One region of the Streptomyces sp. NPDC060002 genome, then DNA from elsewhere that is predicted to be linked to it. Evidence: predicted binding sites of a transcription regulator. Region 1 holds the regulator's gene; the other holds the start of a gene.

What was found. Region 1 encodes HrcA, which represses chaperone genes, less so after heat shock. Its sites were predicted from a motif close to TTNGCACTCNGNNNNNCNGAGTGCNAA; they were not measured.
Positions count from the first base shown of each region.
Region 2: a site for HrcA is predicted at 5,055-5,081, ahead of groL (chaperonin GroEL). Genes of this name have one in related genera too.

Region 1 is NZ_JBHWUW010000002.1:292,275-302,072, reverse strand. It holds gene hemW (radical SAM family heme chaperone HemW) at 1-1,028, shown strand, start outside; gene ACFWBD_RS03835 (DUF3097 domain-containing protein) at 1,171-1,974, opposite strand; gene ACFWBD_RS03830 (MBL fold metallo-hydrolase) at 2,006-2,722, opposite strand; gene hrcA (heat-inducible transcriptional repressor HrcA) at 2,883-3,899, shown strand; gene dnaJ (molecular chaperone DnaJ) at 3,900-5,036, shown strand; gene ACFWBD_RS03815 (nitronate monooxygenase) at 5,238-6,326, shown strand; gene ACFWBD_RS03810 (16S rRNA (uracil(1498)-N(3))-methyltransferase) at 6,323-7,069, shown strand; gene ACFWBD_RS03805 (VOC family protein) at 7,095-7,487, shown strand; gene ACFWBD_RS03800 (hypothetical protein) at 7,593-8,096, shown strand; gene ACFWBD_RS03795 (S41 family peptidase) at 8,142-9,798, shown strand, end outside.
Region 2 is NZ_JBHWUW010000004.1:269,968-279,765, forward strand. It holds gene ACFWBD_RS06505 (hypothetical protein) at 1-199, opposite strand, end outside; gene ACFWBD_RS06510 (Scr1 family TA system antitoxin-like transcriptional regulator) at 314-1,156, shown strand; gene ACFWBD_RS06515 (DUF397 domain-containing protein) at 1,137-1,346, shown strand; gene ACFWBD_RS06520 (hypothetical protein) at 1,624-2,451, shown strand; gene ACFWBD_RS06525 (Uma2 family endonuclease) at 2,511-3,191, shown strand; gene groL (chaperonin GroEL) at 3,271-4,893, opposite strand; gene ACFWBD_RS06535 (cold-shock protein) at 5,239-5,445, opposite strand; gene ACFWBD_RS06540 (MoaD/ThiS family protein) at 5,934-6,209, opposite strand; gene thrC (threonine synthase) at 6,344-7,660, opposite strand; SAM riboswitch class I at 7,679-7,844, opposite strand; gene ACFWBD_RS06550 (glucosyl-3-phosphoglycerate synthase) at 8,014-8,958, shown strand; gene ACFWBD_RS06555 (trehalose-6-phosphate synthase) at 9,075-9,798, shown strand, end outside.

The DNA of each region.
Region 1 (9,798 bases):
ACGCCGACACCCTGATCGACGAGATCCGCCTGGCCCGCACGGTCCTCGGCGACGACCCGCGCGAGGCCCGCACGGTCTTCGTCGGCGGCGGTACGCCGACCCTGCTGCCCGCCTCCGACCTGGTACGGATGCTCGGCGCGATCCGCGACGAGTTCGGGCTGGCGGCGGACGCGGAGGTGACGACCGAGGCGAACCCGGAATCCGTCGACCCCGCCTACCTGGCCACCCTCCGCCAGGGCGGCTTCAACCGGATCTCCTTCGGCATGCAGAGCGCCAGGCAGCACGTGCTGAAGGTGCTCGACCGCACGCACACCCCCGGCCGGCCCGAGCGTTGCGTGGCGGAGGCCCGGGCGGCCGGCTTCGACCACGTCAACCTGGACCTGATCTATGGCACCCCGGGCGAGTCGGACGACGACTGGCGGGCCTCGCTGGACGCCGCCCTGGGCGCGGGCCCCGACCACGTCTCCGCGTACGCCCTGATCGTCGAGGAGGGCACCCAGCTCGCCCGCCGGATCCGCCGGGGCGAGGTCCCGATGACGGACGACGACGTCCACGCCGACCGCTACCTGATCGCCGAGGAGACCTTCGCCGCGGCGGGCTACGAGTGGTATGAGGTGTCCAACTGGGCCACCTCCGAGGCGGCCCGCTGCCTGCACAACGAGCTGTACTGGCGCGGCGCCGACTGGTGGGGCGCGGGCCCGGGAGCGCACTCGCACGTGGGCGGCGTCCGCTGGTGGAACGTGAAGCACCCCGGGGCGTACGCGGCGGCGCTCGCGGCCGGACGGTCGCCGGGGGCCGGACGGGAGCTGCTGCCGGCCGAGGACCGCCGGGTGGAGCGGATCCTGCTGGAGCTGCGGCTGCGGGAGGGCGTACCGCTGGACCTGCTGCGGCCGGACGGACTCGCGGCGTCGCGGCGGGCCCTGGCGGACGGGCTGCTCGACAGCGGCCCCTACGACGAGGGGCGTGCCGTGCTCACCCTGCGCGGGCGGCTGCTGGCGGACGCGGTGGTGCGGGACCTGGTCGACTGAGCGTCTGCCCGTGGACCGTGGACCGTGGACCGTGACCGCGGAACGTGGACCGCGGACCGCAGGCCGCAGCCGTCAGGGTCGAGGGATCAGGGCTGAGGAGTGAGGGCTCAGGGCCGAAGACTCAGGGATCCGGGCCGGGGGCTCAGGACACGGTCACGAAGTCGATCAGTTCCTCGACGCGCCCCAGCAGCTCCGGCTCGAGGTCCTTGTAGGACCCCACCCGCTTCAGGATCGCCTGCCAGACCGCCCCGGTGTTCTCCGGCCAGCCGAGGGCCCGGCACACGCCCGTCTTCCAGTCCTGGCCGTGCGGTACCCGGGGCCAGGCCTCGATCCCGACGGACGACGGTTTCACGGCCTCCCAGATGTCGATGTACGGGTGGCCGACGACCAGGGCGTGCTCGCTCGTGACCGACCGGGCGATGCGCCACTCCTTCGTGCCGGGGACGAGGTGGTCCACCAGGACGCCCAGTTTCGCGTCGGGGCCCGGCGCGAACTCGGCGACGATCGACGGCAGGTCGTCCACGCCCTCCAGGTACTCCACGACCACGCCCTCGACGCGCAGGTCGTCGCCCCACACCTTCTCGACCAGCTCGGCGTCGTGCCGGCCCTCGACGTAGATACGGCCGGCGCGGGCGACCCGCGCGCGTGCGCCGGGGACGGCGACCGAACCGGAGGCGGTACGGGTGGGACGTACGGGCGAGGACGACGCGGGTCTCACGAGGGTCACGACCCTGCCCTCCAGCAGGAAGCCGCGCGGCTCCAGCGGGAACACCCGGTGCTTGCCGAAGCGGTCCTCCAGGGTCACCGTGCCCGCCTCGCAGCGGATCACCGCCCCGCAGAACCCGGTGCCGGGCTCCTCCACCACCAGCCCGGGCTCCGCCGGGACCTCGGGGACCGGCTTCGGTCCCTTCCAGGGTGGGGTGAGGTCGGCGGAGTACTGGCGCATTCGGATGACGATAGGAGAAGCTCGGGGCCGATCAGGGCGACACGCCGAAACGGGTGCTCAGGGCGTCCCGCTGCGCCCGCACGAACGCCGCGTCCACCACCGCCCCGTGACCGGGCACGTACAGCGCGTTCTCGCCGCCGAGTTCGAGGAGGCGGTCGAGCGCGGCGGCCCACTGGGACGGTACGGAGTCGGGTCCGGCCTGGGGCTCGCCGGACTCCTCGACGAGGTCGCCGCAGAACACCGTCTCGGGGCTGCCGGGAACCAGGACCGCCAGGTCATGGGCGGTGTGACCGGGTCCGACGTTCGCCAGCAGGACCTGCCGGCCGCCGCCCAGGTCGAGGGTCCGTTCGCCGCAGACGAGGTGCCGGGGCCGGACGAGCGTGTCGGCGGCCTCCGTCGCCGCCGCCTCGTCGAGACCGTTGCGCACCGCGTCCGCCCGCAGCTCCTCGGCCGGCACGGTGTCCGCCCCGACCGCCCCGAAGACCTCCGCGCCCGAGAACGCCGCCGCCCCGAACACATGATCGAAGTGCGGGTGGGTGAGCGCGAGATGGGTCACACGGGAGCCGCTGAGTTCCTCGGCCCAGGCCCGCAGCCGCACCCCCTCGGCCAGGCTCGACCCCGCGTCGATCATCAGCACCGCGCCCGCCCCGACGACCAGCCCCGCCGTGCAGTCCCAGCCCGGCAGCCGCACCCGGCCCACCCCGGCCGCGACCCGCTCCCACCCGAGCTCTTCCCAAGTCACCGTCATGCCGCGACGCTAGCCCTACGACGCTGCACCATGGGCCGACCTTGCCCCGGGTGTACCCCACAGCCGTACACTGGGCCGGGGAACGCTGGCACTCGGATGTGAAGAGTGCCAGAACGAGACACCCAGGGGACTGGGGACGACTGCTGGAGGTGTGCGCGCGATGCTGAGTGAACGCAGGCTCCGGGTGCTGCGTGCCATCGTCCAGGACTACGTCGGCACCGAGGAACCCGTGGGGTCGAAGGCGCTCACCGAGCGGCACAGCCTCGGCGTGTCCCCGGCGACGGTCCGCAACGACATGGCCGCCCTGGAGGACGAGGGGTACATCGCCCAGCCGCACACCAGTGCCGGGCGGATCCCCACGGACAAGGGCTACCGGCTGTTCGTCGACAAGCTGGCCGGCGTCAAGCCGATGACCGGTCCGGAGCGGCGGGCCATCCAGAACTTCCTCGACGGCGCCGTCGACCTCGACGACGTCGTGGCCCGGACGGTACGGCTGCTCGCGCAGCTCACCCGGCAGGTCGCCGTCGTGCAGTACCCGTCACTGACCCGCTCGACCGTGCGGCACGTGGAGCTTCTCTCGCTCGCGCCCGCACGCCTGATGCTCGTGCTGATCACGGACACCGGGCGGGTCGAGCAGCGGATGGTGGACTGCGCGGCGCCCTTCGGGGAGGCCTCGCTGGCGGATCTGCGCGCGCGGCTCAACAGCCGGGTCGCGGGGCGCCGCTTCGCGGACGTGCCGCAGCTGGTGGAGGATCTGCCGGAAGCCTTCGAGGGCGAGGACCGCGGCACGGTCACGACGGTGCTCTCCACCCTGCTGGAGACACTCGTCGAGGAGAACGAGGAGCGGCTGATGATCGGCGGTACCGCCAATCTCACCCGCTTCGGACATGACTTTCCCCTCACTATCCGGCCCGTCCTGGAGGCACTGGAGGAGCAGGTCGTGCTCCTCAAGCTCCTTGGCGAGGCAGGCGATTCGGGCATGACCGTACGCATCGGTCACGAGAACGCCTATGAGGGACTCAACTCCACTTCGGTGGTGTCGGTCGGCTACGGTTCGGGCGGCGAAGCAGTCGCCAAGCTGGGCGTGGTCGGACCGACCCGCATGGATTACCCGGGAACGATGGGAGCGGTACGAGCGGTGGCACGGTACGTCGGACAGATCCTGGCGGAGTCGTAGGTGGCCACGGACTACTACGCCGTTCTCGGCGTGCGCCGCGATGCGTCGCAGGAAGAGATCAAGAAGGCCTTCCGGCGGCTCGCGCGCGAGCTGCACCCGGACGTCAATCCGGACCCGAAGACCCAGGAGCGGTTCAAGGAGATCAACGCCGCCTACGAGGTGTTGTCGGACCCGCAGAAGAAGCAGGTCTACGACCTCGGCGGCGACCCCCTGTCGCAGTCCGGAGGCGGTGGCGCGGGCGGCTTCGGAGCCGGTGGCTTCGGGAACTTCTCGGACATCATGGACGCGTTCTTCGGTACGGCGTCGCAGCGCGGTCCGCGCTCGCGCACCCGGCGCGGCCAGGACGCGATGATCCGGCTGGAGATCGACCTCGAGGAGGCGGCCTTCGGCACGACCAAGGACCTCCAGGTCGACACGGCGATCGTCTGCTCGACGTGCAGTGGCGAGGGCGCGGCCCCCGGCACCACGGCGCAGACGTGTGACATGTGCCGCGGCCGCGGCGAGGTGTCGCAGGTGACGCGGTCCTTCCTCGGACAGGTCATGACCTCGCGGCCGTGCCCGCAGTGCCAGGGCTTCGGCACCGTCGTGCCGACCCCGTGCCCGGAGTGCGCGGGCGACGGGCGGGTGCGCTCGCGCCGCACGCTGACCGTGAAGATCCCGGCCGGTGTCGACAACGGCACCCGGATCCAGCTCGCGGGCGAGGGCGAGGTCGGCCCCGGCGGCGGCCCCGCCGGTGACCTGTACGTCGAGATCCACGAGCTGCCGCACGCGATGTTCCAGCGGCGCGGTGACGACCTGCACTGCACGGTGACGCTGCCGATGACGGCGGCGGCGCTCGGCACCAAGGTGCCGCTGGAGACGCTGGACGGGCTGGAGGAGGTCGACATCCGGCCCGGCACCCAGTCCGGCCAGTCGATTCCGTTGCACGGCCGGGGCATCACGCATCTGCGGGGCGGGGGGCGTGGTGACCTCATCGTGCATGTCGAGGTCCAGACGCCGAGCAAGCTCGATCCCGAGCAGGAGCGGGTGCTGCGGGAGCTGGCCAAGTTGCGGGGCGAGGAGCGGCCCATCGGGCAGTTCCAGCCCGGGCAGCAGGGGTTGTTCTCCCGGCTGAAGGACGCGTTCAACGGGCGGTGACGGTGGGTGTGCGGGGGCGGTTTCGCCCCCGCCGCCCCTGCCCTTTCCCGTCCCTGGGGGCTGCGCCTCAGACCCCCGTACCGGCCCTGAACGGGCCTCGTCCTCGATCGCCGGACGGGCTGGATCTGCCGGCACGTGACAGTCGGCGCCCATGGGAAGGGTCGATTCGGACTTGTTCGGAGGACGTGACAACATGCCGTCATGTCCTCCGCACTGACCGATCTCTTCCCGTATCCGATCGTGCAGGCCCCCATGGCGGGCGGTGTCTCTCTCCCGCGTCTCGCGGCCGCCGTGTGCGAGGCCGGTGGGCTCGGGTTCCTCGCCGCCGGGTACAAAACGGCCGACGGCATGTACCAGGAGATCAAGCAGCTGCGGAGCCTCACCGCCCGTCCCTTCGGCGTGAACCTGTTCATGCCGCAGCCGGACCATGCGGAGACGGGCGCCATCGAGGTCTACGCCCACCAGCTGGCCGGTGAGGCCGCCTGGTACGAGACCGAGCTGGGCGATCCGGACAGCGGCCGGGACGACGGCTATGACGCCAAGCTCGCGGTGCTGCTGGACAACCCGGTGCCGGTGGTGTCGTTCCACTTCGGCATCCCGGGCGGCGAGGCGCTGGACTCCCTGCGGCGCGCGGGAACGGTCACCCTGGTCACGGTGACCACCGCCGAGGAGGCCCGCGCGGTGGAGCGGGCCGGCGCGGACGCGGTGATCGTTCAGGGTGTGGAGGCCGGCGGCCACCAGGGCACCCACCGGGACAACCCGGAGAACGACCGCTCCGGCATCGGGCTGCTCGCGCTGATCGCCCAGGTCCGCGAGTCCGTGAACCTGCCGATCGTTGCCGCGGGCGGGCTCATGCGCGGGAGCCAGATCGCCGCGGCCCTCGCGGCCGGCGCGGACGCGGCCCAGCTGGGGACCGCGTTCCTCGTCACGCCCGAGTCCGGCGCGCACGCCGTGCACAAGCAGGCGCTGACCAACCCCCTCTTCGTGCGGACCGAGCTGACCCGTGCCTTCTCCGGCCGCCCGGCCCGCGGTCTGGTCAACCGTTTCCTGCGCGAGCACGGCCCGTACGCGCCGGCCGCCTACCCGGAGGTCCACCACCTCACCTCGCCGCTGCGCAAGGCGGCCGCCAAGGCGGGCGACGCGCAGGGCATGGCGCTGTGGGCGGGACAGGGCCACCGGCTGGCCCGCGAGCTGCCCGCCGGGCAGCTGGTGGAGGTTCTGGTCTCCGAACTCGCCGACGCGCGGACAGCGTTGTCGGAGTTCCCGGCCGGTGAGGGCGGTGCCGGATGACGGCGCCCGTCTTCGTCGTCGACGAACTCCCGTCCTCCCGCTCCGAGTTCGTGCTGGACGGTCCTGAGGGCCGGCACGCCGTCTCCGTGAAGCGGCTGCGGACCGGCGAGGAGGTCGTCCTCACCGACGGCGCCGGACGCTGGGCGCGCGGCGAGGTCGTCGCCGCCGAGGGCAAGGACCGGCTGGTGGTGGGCCTGGGAGAGGTGATCGAGGAGCCCGCCGAGGCGCCCCGGATCACCGTCGTCCAGGCGCTGCCGAAGGGCGACCGGGGCGAGCTGGCCGTCGAGACGATGACCGAGACCGGCGTCGACGCGATCGTGCCGTGGGCCGCCGCGCGCTGCATCACCCAGTGGAAGGGCGAGCGCGGCGCGAAGGCGCTCGCCAAGTGGCGGGCCACCGCCCGCGAGGCCGGCAAGCAGTCCCGTCGGGTCCGTTTCCCCGAGGTCGCCGAGGCGTCGACGTCCCGGCAGGTGGCGGAGGTCCTCGCCCGCGCCGACTTCGCCGCCGTCCTGCACGAGGACCGTGACTACGGCAGTGAGCCCCTGGCCACCGCCGCGCTGCCCGCCACGGGCGAGATCGTGCTCGTCGTGGGACCCGAAGGGGGCGTCTCCCCGGACGAGTTGGCGCTCTTCGCGGAGGCGGGCGCGAAGGCGTACCGGCTCGGGCGGAGCGTCCTGCGCACCTCGACCGCCGGCACGGCGGCCGCGTCCCTCATCCTGGGCAGGACCGGCCGCTGGTCCTGACCCGCCCGCTCTCCGGGAGGACATCGTGGAATTCGTCCAGGTAAGGCTGCTGGTCACCGACTTCGCCGCCTGCTACCGCTTCTACGCCGAGGTCCTCGGCCTCAAGCCGCAGTCGGGGGCGGAGCGGGGACCGTACGAGAAGTTCTCTCCCGCCACCGGTTCGGCGGGGATAGCCATCCAGGACCGCGCGATGATGGCGCAGGTGCTCGGCGAACTGAGCGGCACGGCGAACGGGCACCGCTCTCTGGTGGCCCTGCGCGTCGACGACCTGGACGCCATGTGCGCGCGGATCACCGCCCGCGGCGCCACCCTGATCCACGGCCCCGCCCCGATGGCGGACCGGATGCGGGTGGCCCATCTGAAGGACCCGGAGGGCAATCTGGTGGAACTTCAGGAGTGGCTGCTGCTGCGCGGCTGAGTGCCACGGCGGTGAACGGCGTTCACGCGGCCACGGCGGGACCCGCGCGCAACGTGACCGCATACGGGCTACCGCACCGCCCGCCCGAGTGGCACGCTGCCGTCCATGGGGGCATCGAGGCGGATTCGGCTTCTCCCGTTGGTGGCCGTGGCGGCGGTCGGCGTGGTGGCGTGCGAGCCGGGCGGGCTGAGCAGCATGTCCGTGGCGTACACCACCGACGAGGCCGCGACGGCCGAGATCCAGCGGCGGGACGTGGACGTGCGCTGGCTGACCTGCACGGCTCAGTACGAGGACCAGGAGAAGGCGGGGACCGTCGCCTCCGTGGACTGCCAGGGGAAGACCACCGACGGGCGGGACATCACGGTCGAGGGGCAGGTCGCGCGGGCGGTCGACGGGGCCTGTGTGCGGGGGGATCTCACCGCCGTCGTCGGCAAGAAGCAGTTGTTCCGGGTGAGCGGGCTCGGTGACTGCAAGTCCGCGACGCCGTCGCCGGTCGCGCCGTCCGGTTCCGACCGGCCCGGCGGCCGGCCGACGGTCACCGTGACCGTCACCGTCACCGAGACCGTGGGCGGCGACGGGGGCGGGGGCGATGGCGGTGGAAAGAAGTGATCGAAACCCCTGACCTGCGGTCCCGCCGTTGCATACAGTGATTCGGTGACACAGTCCGCGACGCCTGCCGCATACCTCCGATACCCCCACCTGCACGGCGAGTCGGTGGCCTTCGCCGCCGAGGACGACGTGTGGCTGGCCCCCCTCGACGGCGGCCGCGCCTGGCGGGTCAGCGCCGACAACGTGCCGGTCACCCTGCCGCGCATCTCGCCCGACGGCACCACCGTGGCCTGGACCTCCACCCGCGACGGCGCCCCCGAGGTGCACATCGCCCCCGTCGACGGCGGCCCGTCGACCCGGCTGACGTACTGGGGGAGCTGGCAGACCCGGGTGCGGGGCTGGACCCCGGACGGCCGGGTCCTCGCCGTCAGCACCTACGACCAGGCGACCCTGCGCCGCAGTTGGGCCCGCGCCGTCCCCGTCGACGGCGGACCGGCGACGACCCTGCCGTACGGGCCGGTCGGCACGGTCGCGCACGGCCCGCACACCGTGGTGCTGTCCGCGCCGATGGGGCGCGAGGCCGCCCACTGGAAGCGCTACCGGGGCGGTACGGCGGGCAAGTTGTGGATCGACCGGGAGGGCGACGGGGAGTTCGTCCGGCTGCACGAGGAGCTCGACGGGAACATCGAGTACCCCGTGTGGGCGGGGGAGAGGATCGCGTTCCTGTCGGACCACGAGGGCACCGGGGCGCTGTACTCGTCCCTCGCCGACGGGGCCGACCTGCGGCGACACACGCCTCTCGAAGGTTTCTACGCCCGGCACGCCGCCGGTGACGGTACTCGGGTCGTGTACATGGCCGCGGGTGAGCTGTGGCTCCTCGACGACCTGGACGGCGCGGAACCGCGCCGGCTCGACATCCGCCTCGGCGGGCAGCGCACCGACCGCCGGCCGTACCCCGTGGCCGCCTCCCGGTGGCTGGGCGAGGCCGCGCCCGACCACACCGCGCGGGGCAGCGCCGTGGAGGTGCGCGGCGCCGTCCACTGGGTGACCCACCGTTCCGGACCCGCCCGCGCGCTCGCCGCCGAACCCGGCGTCCGGGCCCGGCTGCCGCGCACCTTCCGCACGGAGGGCGAGGAGTGGGTCGTGTGGGTGACCGACGCCGAGGGCGAGGACGCGCTGGAGTTCGCCCCGGCCACCGGGGCGGCCCCCGGCGCCACGCCGCGCCGGCTCGCCGCCGGACGGCTCGGGCGGGTCCTGGAGCTCGCCATGGCGCCCGACGGCAGCCGGGCCGCCGTCGCCGCGCACGACGGACGGCTGCTGCTCGTCGAGCGGGAGACCGGTGAGGTCCGCGAGGTCGACAGCAGCCCCGACGGCGAGGTGTCCGACCTGGTCTTCTCGCCCGACTCGGCCTGGCTGGCCTGGTCGCACCCCGGGCCGCGCCCGCTCAGCCAGCTCAAGCTCGCCAACGTCACCGACCTGTCGGTCACCGAGGCGACCCCGCTGCGCTTCCGGGACTACGCGCCCGCCTTCACCCTCGACGGCAAGCACCTCGCGTTCCTCTCCACGCGCGCCTTCGACCCGGTGTACGACCAGCACGTCTTCGACCTGTCCTTCGTGGCCGGGGCCCGCCCGCACCTCATCACCCTCGCGGCGACCACCCCGTCCCCGTTCGGCCCGCAGCGGCACGGCAGGCCCTTCGAGACCCCCGACAAGGACGAGACCCCCGACAGCGAGGGCACCCCGACCACCCGTATCGACCTCG
Region 2 (9,798 bases), on a different contig from region 1:
CCGCCGCCAGCCGCGAGGCCACACCCAGGTTGCAGCGGCCCAGGTCCACCAGAGCGTACGGATCGCCGTGCGCGCCCGACACCGGATCGATCCGCAACGACGGCAGGATGATCCCCGCGTCGTGCAAGGCCGCCCGCAGTTGCTCCACGGCCTCCTGGACCGTCCGCGCCGGCCGGTCACCCGTGCTCGTCTCCGCCATACCCATCCCTCCACGCTGAGTGTTCACGTTCGCCACACAGCGTGGCCGACCCGCTTCTAACCTGGCCAGATACGGCGCCCCAACAACCACGTCTGTAGGACCAGGGAGTTGCCTGTGTCAGGCCCGAAGGACCTCGACCCGTCGTCGTCGCCGCGTTCCCTGCTGGGGGCGGAGCTTCGGCACGCCCGCGAGCGGAAGGCACTCAGCCAGGCCGAGCTGGGTGAGCCGCTCTTCGTCAGCGGCTCGTTCATCGGCCAGCTGGAGGCCGGAACACGGCGCATGCAGCTCGACTACGCCGTCCAGATAGACGAGCTCCTGGGCACGGGCGGGTTCTTCGCCCGCAACTGCCGGGCCCTGGCCAAGTCCAAGTACCCAAACCACTTCGCGGAGGCGGCGGAGGCGGAAGCGGTCGCTACGGCGATCAGGGAGTACTCACAGTTGCTGATCCCGGGCCTGCTGCAGACGAAGGCCTACGCGGAGGCGGTGTTCCGTGCGTACAAGCCGACTGCCCCGGACAGCGATATCGACGATTTGGTGGCCGCCCGCCTTGAGCGCGCACGTCTCCTCGACGATCCAACAACGCCGTTGTTGTGGGCGATCCTCGACGAAGCGGTGGTCCGTCGGACGGTCGGCGGAGGCGCGGTGATGGCGGAGGCGCTCCGCCGTGTGGCGGGTCTGGCCCAAAAGCATCGGATCATCGTGCAGGTGCTGCCGTTCGGTGCTGGGGCTCACGCGTCGATGCACGGCTCGCTGAAACTCATGGAATTCGAGGACGCTCCCCCGCTCTCCTTCGTGGAGGCACCGGATATGGGGAAGTTGCAGGACGACCCGGCTACGGTCGCCCGCCACACTCTGATGTTCAACCTCCTCCAGGCAGCGGCCCTTTCACCGCAGGATTCACTGGCCCTGCTGGAGTCGGTGGCGCAGGATTACGAACATGGAGAACCGCAGCCGTAAGTACGACCTGAGCACTGCCACCTGGCACAAGTCCAGCTACAGCGGCGGGGACGGCGGCAACTGCCTGGAGGTCGCCCTCGGCCACCCCGCCCTCGTCCCCGTCCGGGACTCCAAGACCCCCCTGGGCCCGAGGCTCGCGTTCCGGGCGGAGGCGTGGTCCGCGTTCGTGGAGAACCTCAAGGTGGGCTGATCCGCACCCGTCCCGAAGCTCAAGCGCCCAGCGCCGAGCCCTCTTTGCAAGGAACGGGTCAGGGGTCTCAACCCACCCTCCCACCCCGCGAGTTGACGCGACGTGACCGACTTGCCACGGAAGGTCACCAGGCTCTAGCGTGCGCATAACGAAACAGCCCCCGCCAGGTGCGCCAACACCTGCGGGGGCTTGACCTACAAGATCGAATGAGAGTCGATCCGTGGCTGATGCCAAGCTTAGTGCCGCCTCCCCGCCCGCGCACGTATCCCCGCACCCGATGGCCAATCCGGGTTACGGAAAACGCTCCGCACCGGGCCAACTCCGCCGCACCCGTCACGACTTCGCTCACCTCCCGCCCCGCGAGGCGGCCATCGCCGCGTACCTCGACCGCCTCCCCGACGGCACCGACATCTCCGTGAAGACGCTGGCCAAGCAGCTCCCGTACGGACAGTGCGCCCTCCGCACAGCCCTCAACCGCATTCAGCAGGCCGGGCACCTGAGGCGGGGCCGGGAACGCGTGGCGACCGCTTCGGGCGAGTCGCGCTGGATCACCCGAACGTGGTTCACCCGTACCGCGCGCGACGACCGCTGGTGGGTGACCTTCACCCGAGGTGACGTACCGGAAGACGCGCCGGACCCCGAACGAGCCCGGTCCGCCACCCGCTCCCGCGCCCACATCCTGCTCGCCGCCCTCGGCCGCACGGCACCCGCCCTCTCCCTGTCCGCAGCCGACTGCGCGCAGCTCGCCCCGCTGGTGGAGGAGTGGTTCGCACGCGGGGCCACCGAAGACACGCTCCTCGCCGCCCTCACCGCCGGCCTGCCGACCCCGGTCCACAGCCCCGCAGCCCTGCTCCGCCGCCGCCTGACGGACAAACTCCCACCGGAGCCGCCTGCCCCCCGGCCGCCCCGCCGGATGCTGGAGTGCGCGGAGTGTCGTGTCCCGGGCCGCCCCGAAGCGCTGCCGGGGGGCGTTTGCAGCGGCTGCCGGGGTGCGCGCGCCCACGCCCACGCCAATGCGCCCCTGCCCGCTGCGGCCATCCACGCCCACGCGACGGAGATCCGTGCGGCGATGTCCCTGCGACAACAGGAAAGGACACCCGTATGACAGCTCCCACGGTCCGACGAGACCACACCGGGGCACGATGGAAGGAAGGAGGCGACGCCATGACCCCTGACACCGCTGAACGCCCGCAGATGTCCGTCGAGGACTTCGAGGAACTCGTCGGCAAGGCTCCGAGGGAGCTACGCAACCGGCTGGAGTTCCTCGGCGGGAGGCTGTGCATCCGGCACGGGCCGCTCGACGTCGAGGAGTTCGAGGAACTGGCCGAGGCGGCTCCCGAGACCGTGCGGCTGGAGTACATCAACGGGAAGGTAGTTGTAAAGGCCATGCCGGACGGCAACCATGGCGAGATCTTCGTCTGGCTTCAGGAACAGTGCATGCAACATCGCCCTGATCTGCGCGTCTACCCCGAGTCCGGCGTCAAAGCCGAGGCATACCGCAAGGGCCGGGCCCGCACGGACGGTGCGCTCGCGCCGAAGGGCCACTTCAAGGGCCGCACGGAATGGTCTGCGGCCGACGGCATCCTGATGGCCGTGGAGATCACCTCCCACGACAGGGACACCGACCAGCGCGACCGTATCGACAAGCCTGTCGGCTATGCCGGGGCCGACATCCCCGTCTACCTCCTCATCGACCGCGACCACAACACGATCGTCGTGTTCAGCGAGCCCAAGGATGGCCGCTACCAGCAGTCCGACTCCTACACCTGGGGTGCCACCGTGCCGCTTCCCGCTCCGGTGAGCGTCACCCTCGACACCGAGGAGCTCAAGGACTACGCCGACTGAAACGCCCGAAGGCGGCACCCCCCGTTTCCGGGAAGTACCGCCTTCGGCCTGTAGGACAGGCGATCAACCGTGAGGTCGATCAGAAGTCCATGTCACCGCCCGGCATGCCGCCGCCGGCCGGCGCGGACGCCTTCTCCGGCTTGTCGGCGATGACGGCCTCGGTGGTGAGGAACAGCGCGGCGATGGAGGCCGCGTTCTGCAGCGCCGAGCGCGTGACCTTCGCCGGGTCGATGATGCCCTCGGCGATCATGTCGACGTACTCGCCGGTCGCGGCGTTGAGGCCGTGACCGATGGGCAGGTTGCGGACCTTCTCGACGACGACGCCACCCTCGAGACCACCGTTGACGGCGATCTGCTTCAGCGGGGCCTCGAGCGCGATGCGCACGGCGTTGGCGCCGGTCGCCTCGTCACCCTCGAGCTCCAGCTTCTCGAAGACGGCGGACGCCTGGATGAGCGCAACGCCACCACCGGCGACGATGCCCTCCTCGACGGCGGCCTTCGCGTTGCGGACGGCGTCCTCGATGCGGTGCTTGCGCTCCTTGAGCTCCACCTCGGTGGCGGCGCCGGCCTTGATGACGGCGACACCGCCGGCGAGCTTCGCCAGGCGCTCCTGCAGCTTCTCGCGGTCGTAGTCCGAGTCGCTGTTCTCGATCTCGGCGCGGATCTGGTTGACCCGACCCGCGACCTGGTCCGAAGAGCCGGCACCGTCGACGATGGTGGTCTCGTCCTTGGTGATGACGACCTTGCGGGCCTTGCCCAGGAGGTCGATGGAGGTGTTCTCGAGCTTGAGACCGACCTCCTCGGAGATGACCTCGCCACCGGTGAGGATGGCGATGTCGTTCAGCATCGCCTTGCGGCGGTCGCCGAATCCCGGGGCCTTGACCGCGACGGACTTGAAGGTGCCGCGGATCTTGTTGACGACCAGCGTCGACAGCGCCTCGCCCTCGACGTCCTCGGCGATGATCAGCAGCGGCTTGCCGCCCTGCATGACCTTCTCGAGGAGCGGGAGCAGGTCCTTGACGTTGGCGATCTTGGAGTTCGCGATCAGGATGTACGGGTCGTCGAGGACGGCCTCCATACGCTCCATGTCGGTGGCGAAGTACGCCGAGATGTAGCCCTTGTCGAAGCGCATACCCTCGGTGAGCTCCAGCTCCAGACCGAAGGTCTGGGACTCCTCGACGGTGATGACGCCTTCCTTGCCGACCTTGTCCATCGCCTCGGCGATGAGCTCGCCGATCTGGGTGTCGGCGGCGGAGATGGAGGCCGTGGAAGCGATCTGCTCCTTGGTCTCGACATCCTTGGCCTGCTCGAGCAGGGCACCGGAGACGGCCTCGACGGCCTTCTCGATACCGCGCTTGAGGGCCATCGGGTTGGCGCCGGCGGCTACGTTGCGCAGGCCTTCCTTGACCAGGGCCTGGGCGAGGACGGTCGCGGTGGTCGTACCGTCACCGGCGACGTCGTCCGTCTTCTTGGCGACTTCCTTGACCAGCTCTGCGCCGATCTTCTCGTACGGGTCCTCGAGCTCGATCTCCTTGGCGATGGAAACACCATCGTTGGTGATCGTGGGTGCGCCCCACTTCTTCTCGAGGACGACGTTGCGGCCCTTGGGGCCGAGCGTCACCTTCACGGCGTCCGCGAGCTGGTTCATGCCGCGCTCGAGGCCGCGCCGTGCCTCCTCGTCGAACGCGATGATCTTGGCCATGTGAAGTGGTCCTCCCGGACTGGGGTGGATTGCTCCGGACCGCGCTGGCGCCCGCGACGGACGGCTCGCCGGCCTCGTGGTTCCTTGCCCCACCTGGCCTGCGGGCCTCACCGACCCGATCCTCGTTGTCACTCTCACCTTCAGAGTGCTAACGCCAATGATTAGCACTCGACCCATGAGAGTGCAAGCGCCTCCGCCGGACCGGCGCCCTTCCGGACACCCCTCGCGGACGTCTCACCGACGCCTCGCGGACGTCCCCGGACAGACTGAAGGGCTCGCACCCGGTGGAGGTGCGAGCCCTTCGTCAGATGTACAGAAGAACGACGCTTTCAGTCGGCGCGTGCTTCAGCCGGTCGCGAGCCGGACCATGTCCGCCTGCGGCCCCTTCTGGCCAGCCGAGATCTCGAAATCGACCCGCTGACCCTCTTCCAGGGTGCGGTAGCCGTCCATCTGAATCGCGCTGTAGTGGACGAAAACATCCGCACCACCGTCGACCGCGATGAAGCCGTACCCCTTCTCCGCGTTGAACCATTTGACGGTGCCCTGAGCCATGCCTAACTCCCCTATTACTGGCCCTTGCACAGATCCACACTTCGCGGATCCGGGTCAGACCTCACCCCCCGGTTGGCTTGGGGGCGTGCGCCGGAACGCGTCGACCGCGGCCGAATGTATCTGTCCAACTGCCGTCTGCAACAGGTCAGTCGGACGAGAATTCCGGACGCGTGGGATCCGGAATGTGGCGAGAATTCGCCTGAATTGAGGGCAAGTCGGGCCCTACATAAGCCACAAAAGCCACGAGAGAGGCGCAGACATTGGCTGCTTCTTGTCGGGCGTGGGGCAGAAATCAAAGGTTCCGGATACGGCGATCCGGACCGGGTTCCCCAACTGTACCGCGCTCAACCACACTGAATTGCCCCCTCCGCTTCTATCGCGGAGAGGGCAATTCGATGAACGCTCGGTAATCGCTGTTACCGACGGTTACTACCGATGGGTACTGAACGACGGTCAGTCATCCGCCCAGCGGTCGCCCGCCCGTCGGCTCAGCCACCGGCGACGGCCGGGATGATGGAGACGCCGGCGCCGTCCGGGGTGGCCGTCTCCAGACCCTGCTCGAAGCGGACGTCGTCGTCGTTCACGTAGACGTTGACGAACCGGCGCAGCTTGCCCTGGTCGTCCAGGACCCGGGCGGCGATGCCGGTGTGGTTCTTCTCCAGATCGGAGATGACCTCGCCGAGGGTGGCACCCTGGGCACTCACCTCGGCCTGGCCGCCCGTGTAGGTGCGCAGGATGGTGGGGATGCGGACGTTGACGCTCATGTCTTGTGATCTCCGGTCGGGTAGTAAGCCTCAGGGGCGCGGGGCCGTGCGGATCGTGCCGCTGCCGCCGCGTGGGCGCGACCGGCCCACACCGGCCCGCAGCGCCCATACGGTCTTATAGCGGAGCGCCCCGCTCAGGACGCGAGGCCGGCCTCTCGGAAGGAGTCGAGGTTCGGACGGATGGTCGCGGTCAGCCCGGTGCCGGCCACCGCGTCCAGGGTCTTCAGCCCGTCGCCCGTGTTGAGGACGACGGTCGTCCTGGTCGGGTCGAGAAGACCGTTCTCGATCAGCTTGCGCGTCACACCCACCGTCACACCACCGGCGGTCTCCGCGAAGATGCCCTCGGTCCGCGCCAGCAGCTTGATCGCGTCGACGATCTGCTCGTCGCTCACGTCCTCCACCGCGCCGCCGGTGCGCCGTGCGATGTCGAGGACGTACGGACCGTCCGCCGGGTTGCCGATGGCCAGCGACTTGGCGATGGTGTTCGGCTTCTGCGGGCGGACCACGTCGTGCCCGGCCTTGTAGGCGACGGAGACCGGGGAGCAGCCCTCGGCCTGCGCGCCGAAGATCTTGTACGGCCTGTCCTCGACCAGCCCGAGCTTGATCAGCTCCTGGAGGCCCTTGTCGATCTTCGTCAGCTGCGAGCCGGAGGCGATCGGCACGACCAGCTGGTCCGGCAGCCGCCAGCCGAGCTGCTCGCAGATCTCGTACGCCAGCGTCTTGGAACCCTCGGCGTAGTACGGCCGCAGGTTGACGTTGACGAAACCCCAGCCCTCGCCCGCCGAGTCGCCGATGAGCTCGGAGCAGAAGCGGTTGACGTCGTCGTAGTTGCCCTCGATGCCGACGAGTTCGCCGCCGTAGATCGCGGCCATGACGACCTTGCCCTGTTCCAGGTCGTGCGGGATGAACACGCAGGAGCGGAAGCCCGCCCGGGCGGCGGCGGCGCCGACGGCTCCGGCCAGGTTGCCCGTGGAGGAGCAGGAGAGCGTGGTGAAGCCGAACGCGCGGGCGGCCTCGATGGCCTGGGCGACGACCCGGTCCTTGAAGGAGTGCGTCGGGTTGCCGGAGTCGTCCTTGACGAAGAGCTTGCCGGCGTCGACGCCCAGCTCGCGGGCGAGGTTGTCGGCCTGGACGAGCTTGGTCCAACCGGGGTTGATGTTGGGCTTGTCGGCCACGTCCGCCGGGACCGGCAGCAGCGGCGCGTAGCGCCAGATGTTCGCGGGTCCGGCCTCGATGCGCTTGCGGAGCTCCTCCGTGTCGTAGGAGGAGAAGTCATACGCGATCTCCAGCGGGCCGAAACACTCCTCGCAGGCGAACACCGGGCCGAGGGGCACACGGTGACCGCACTCGCGGCAGTTCAACGCCGCGGCCGGACCGAGGTCGACAGCAGAGGACGTCGTAGAGTCGGTGGTGCTTGCATCAGCGGTGCTTGCAACAGTCTGCGCAGCCATGTGAGGCGAGGCCCTTTCTCCTCATCTTCCTCACGACGCATCTCGCCGTGAGACGGATTTGGCACCTTCCCGAGCCGGGAGCCTCGCGGAGCGATCACCACATGTGTCAGTGATCGTCACGAGACCGGCTGGAGGGTTGCCGGGGCTTCATCGGGCCGTATCCCTCTGCCCCTCTGGATGAGCGGTATGAAGTTGTCGACGGGGGCGACCTCGGACATGCGATGGTCATCCGCGTTGTTCAAGACTGTAACCGAAGGCCAGGACAGTTGAGATAGTCGTCCGAACCGCGAGATGGATCACACGGTCACCTCCTGTGCACCCGGTGTGATCACGACAGTGAGGAGCCGCGGACTGTGCTTCCAGAAACTGAGCGCTGGCTGACCACCCGCTCCTGGTCCGTGACCGATCGTCCGCTGCACCGGATCCTGGCCGCGAAGCGCGCCACGAACCAGTCGGTGTCCGTCGTCCTGCCCGCGCTGAACGAGGAGGAGACGGTCGGCGACATCGTCGCGATCATCCGTCACGACCTCATGCACCAGGTCCCGCTCGTCGACGAGATCGTGGTCGTCGACTCGGGATCGACCGACCGCACGTCCGAGGTCGCCGCGGCGGCCGGCGCGCGGGTCGTCCACCGGGACGACATCCTGCCGCGCATACCGGCCGTGCCCGGCAAGGGCGAGGTCCTGTGGCGCTCCCTGCTGGTCACCACCGGGGACATCGTCTGCTTCATCGACGCCGATCTGAGGGAGTTCTCCTCCGACTTCGTCTCGGGGATCGTCGGCCCGCTGCTCACCGACCCCGGGGTGGATCTGGTCAAGGGCATGTACGACCGTCCGCTGGGCGGCGCGGCCGGCCAGGGCGGGAGGGTCACCGAGCTCATGGCCCGCCCGCTGCTCAACATGCACTGGCCGCAGCTGGCCGGATTTGTGCAGCCGCTCGGCGGGGAGTACGCGGCCCGCCGCGGTCTGCTGGAGCAGCTGCCGTTCCCCGTCGGCTACGGCGTGGAGCTGGGCATGCTGGTCGACGCCCTGCACCTGGTGGGGCTCGACGCCCTGGCCCAGGTCGACATCGGCGTGCGCAAGCACCGTCACCAGGACGGCCAGGCGCTGGGCCGGATGGCGGCGGCCATCTACCGCACCGCCCAGCTCCGGCTGGCCCGCGGGCACCTGATCCGCCCGTCCCTCACCCAGTTCGAACGGAGCATGGACGGCTTCGAGCCGCGCACCTACTCCGTGGACACCGAGGAACGGCCGCCGATGGCGGAGATCGCGGAGTACGCGACCCGCAAGGTCGCGTGAGGGCCGGACGGGCCGTATACGGCATGCCGCCGACAGCGGCGACACGGCCGGACACGGCCCGTCCACACAGCGCGACCGTACGTTTGAGCGTTTCCCGACCGGGCTAGGTTGGGCGTATGGCTTCCACGCACGACACTGCAGCCCGGGCCGCCGAGGTGCTGGTCGCGTCCAACCGCGGCCCGGTCTCCTACGAGGTGCGCGAGGACGGCTCGCTGCACGCGAAACGCGGCGGCGGCGGGCTGGTCTCCGGCCTGTCCGCCATCGGGCCCGACACGGGCGCCCTCTGGGTGTGCTCGGCGCTCTCCGACGGCGACCGGGAGGCCGTCCGGCGCGGCGTCGGCGAGGAGGGCGTGCGCATGCTGGCCATTCCGGCCGACGTGCACGCCGACGCGTACAACGGCATCGCCAACTCCGTGCTCTGGTTCGTCCACCACCTGCTCTACCAGACACCGCTGGAGCCCGCCTTCGACGCGGAGTTCCGCCGCCAGTGGGCGTCGTACGAGACCTACAACCGGGCGTTCGCGGAGGCGCTGGCCCAGGAGGCGGCGGACGGCGCGGCCGTCCTCGTCCAGGACTACCACCTGTGTCTGGTCCCCGGGATGCTCCGCGAGCTCCGCCCCGACCTGCGCATCGGCCACTTCTCGCACACGCCGTGGGCGCCGGTGGACTACTTCGCCCTGCTGCCGGGGGACATCCGCGAGCAGTTGCTGACCGGGATGCTCGGCGCGGACCGCCTGGGCTTCCTCACCCGGCGCTGGGCGGACGCGTTCACCGCGTGCTGTACGGAGTTCGCCGACGGCCCCGGCAAGACACAGATCGGCGTGCACGGCCTCGGAGCGG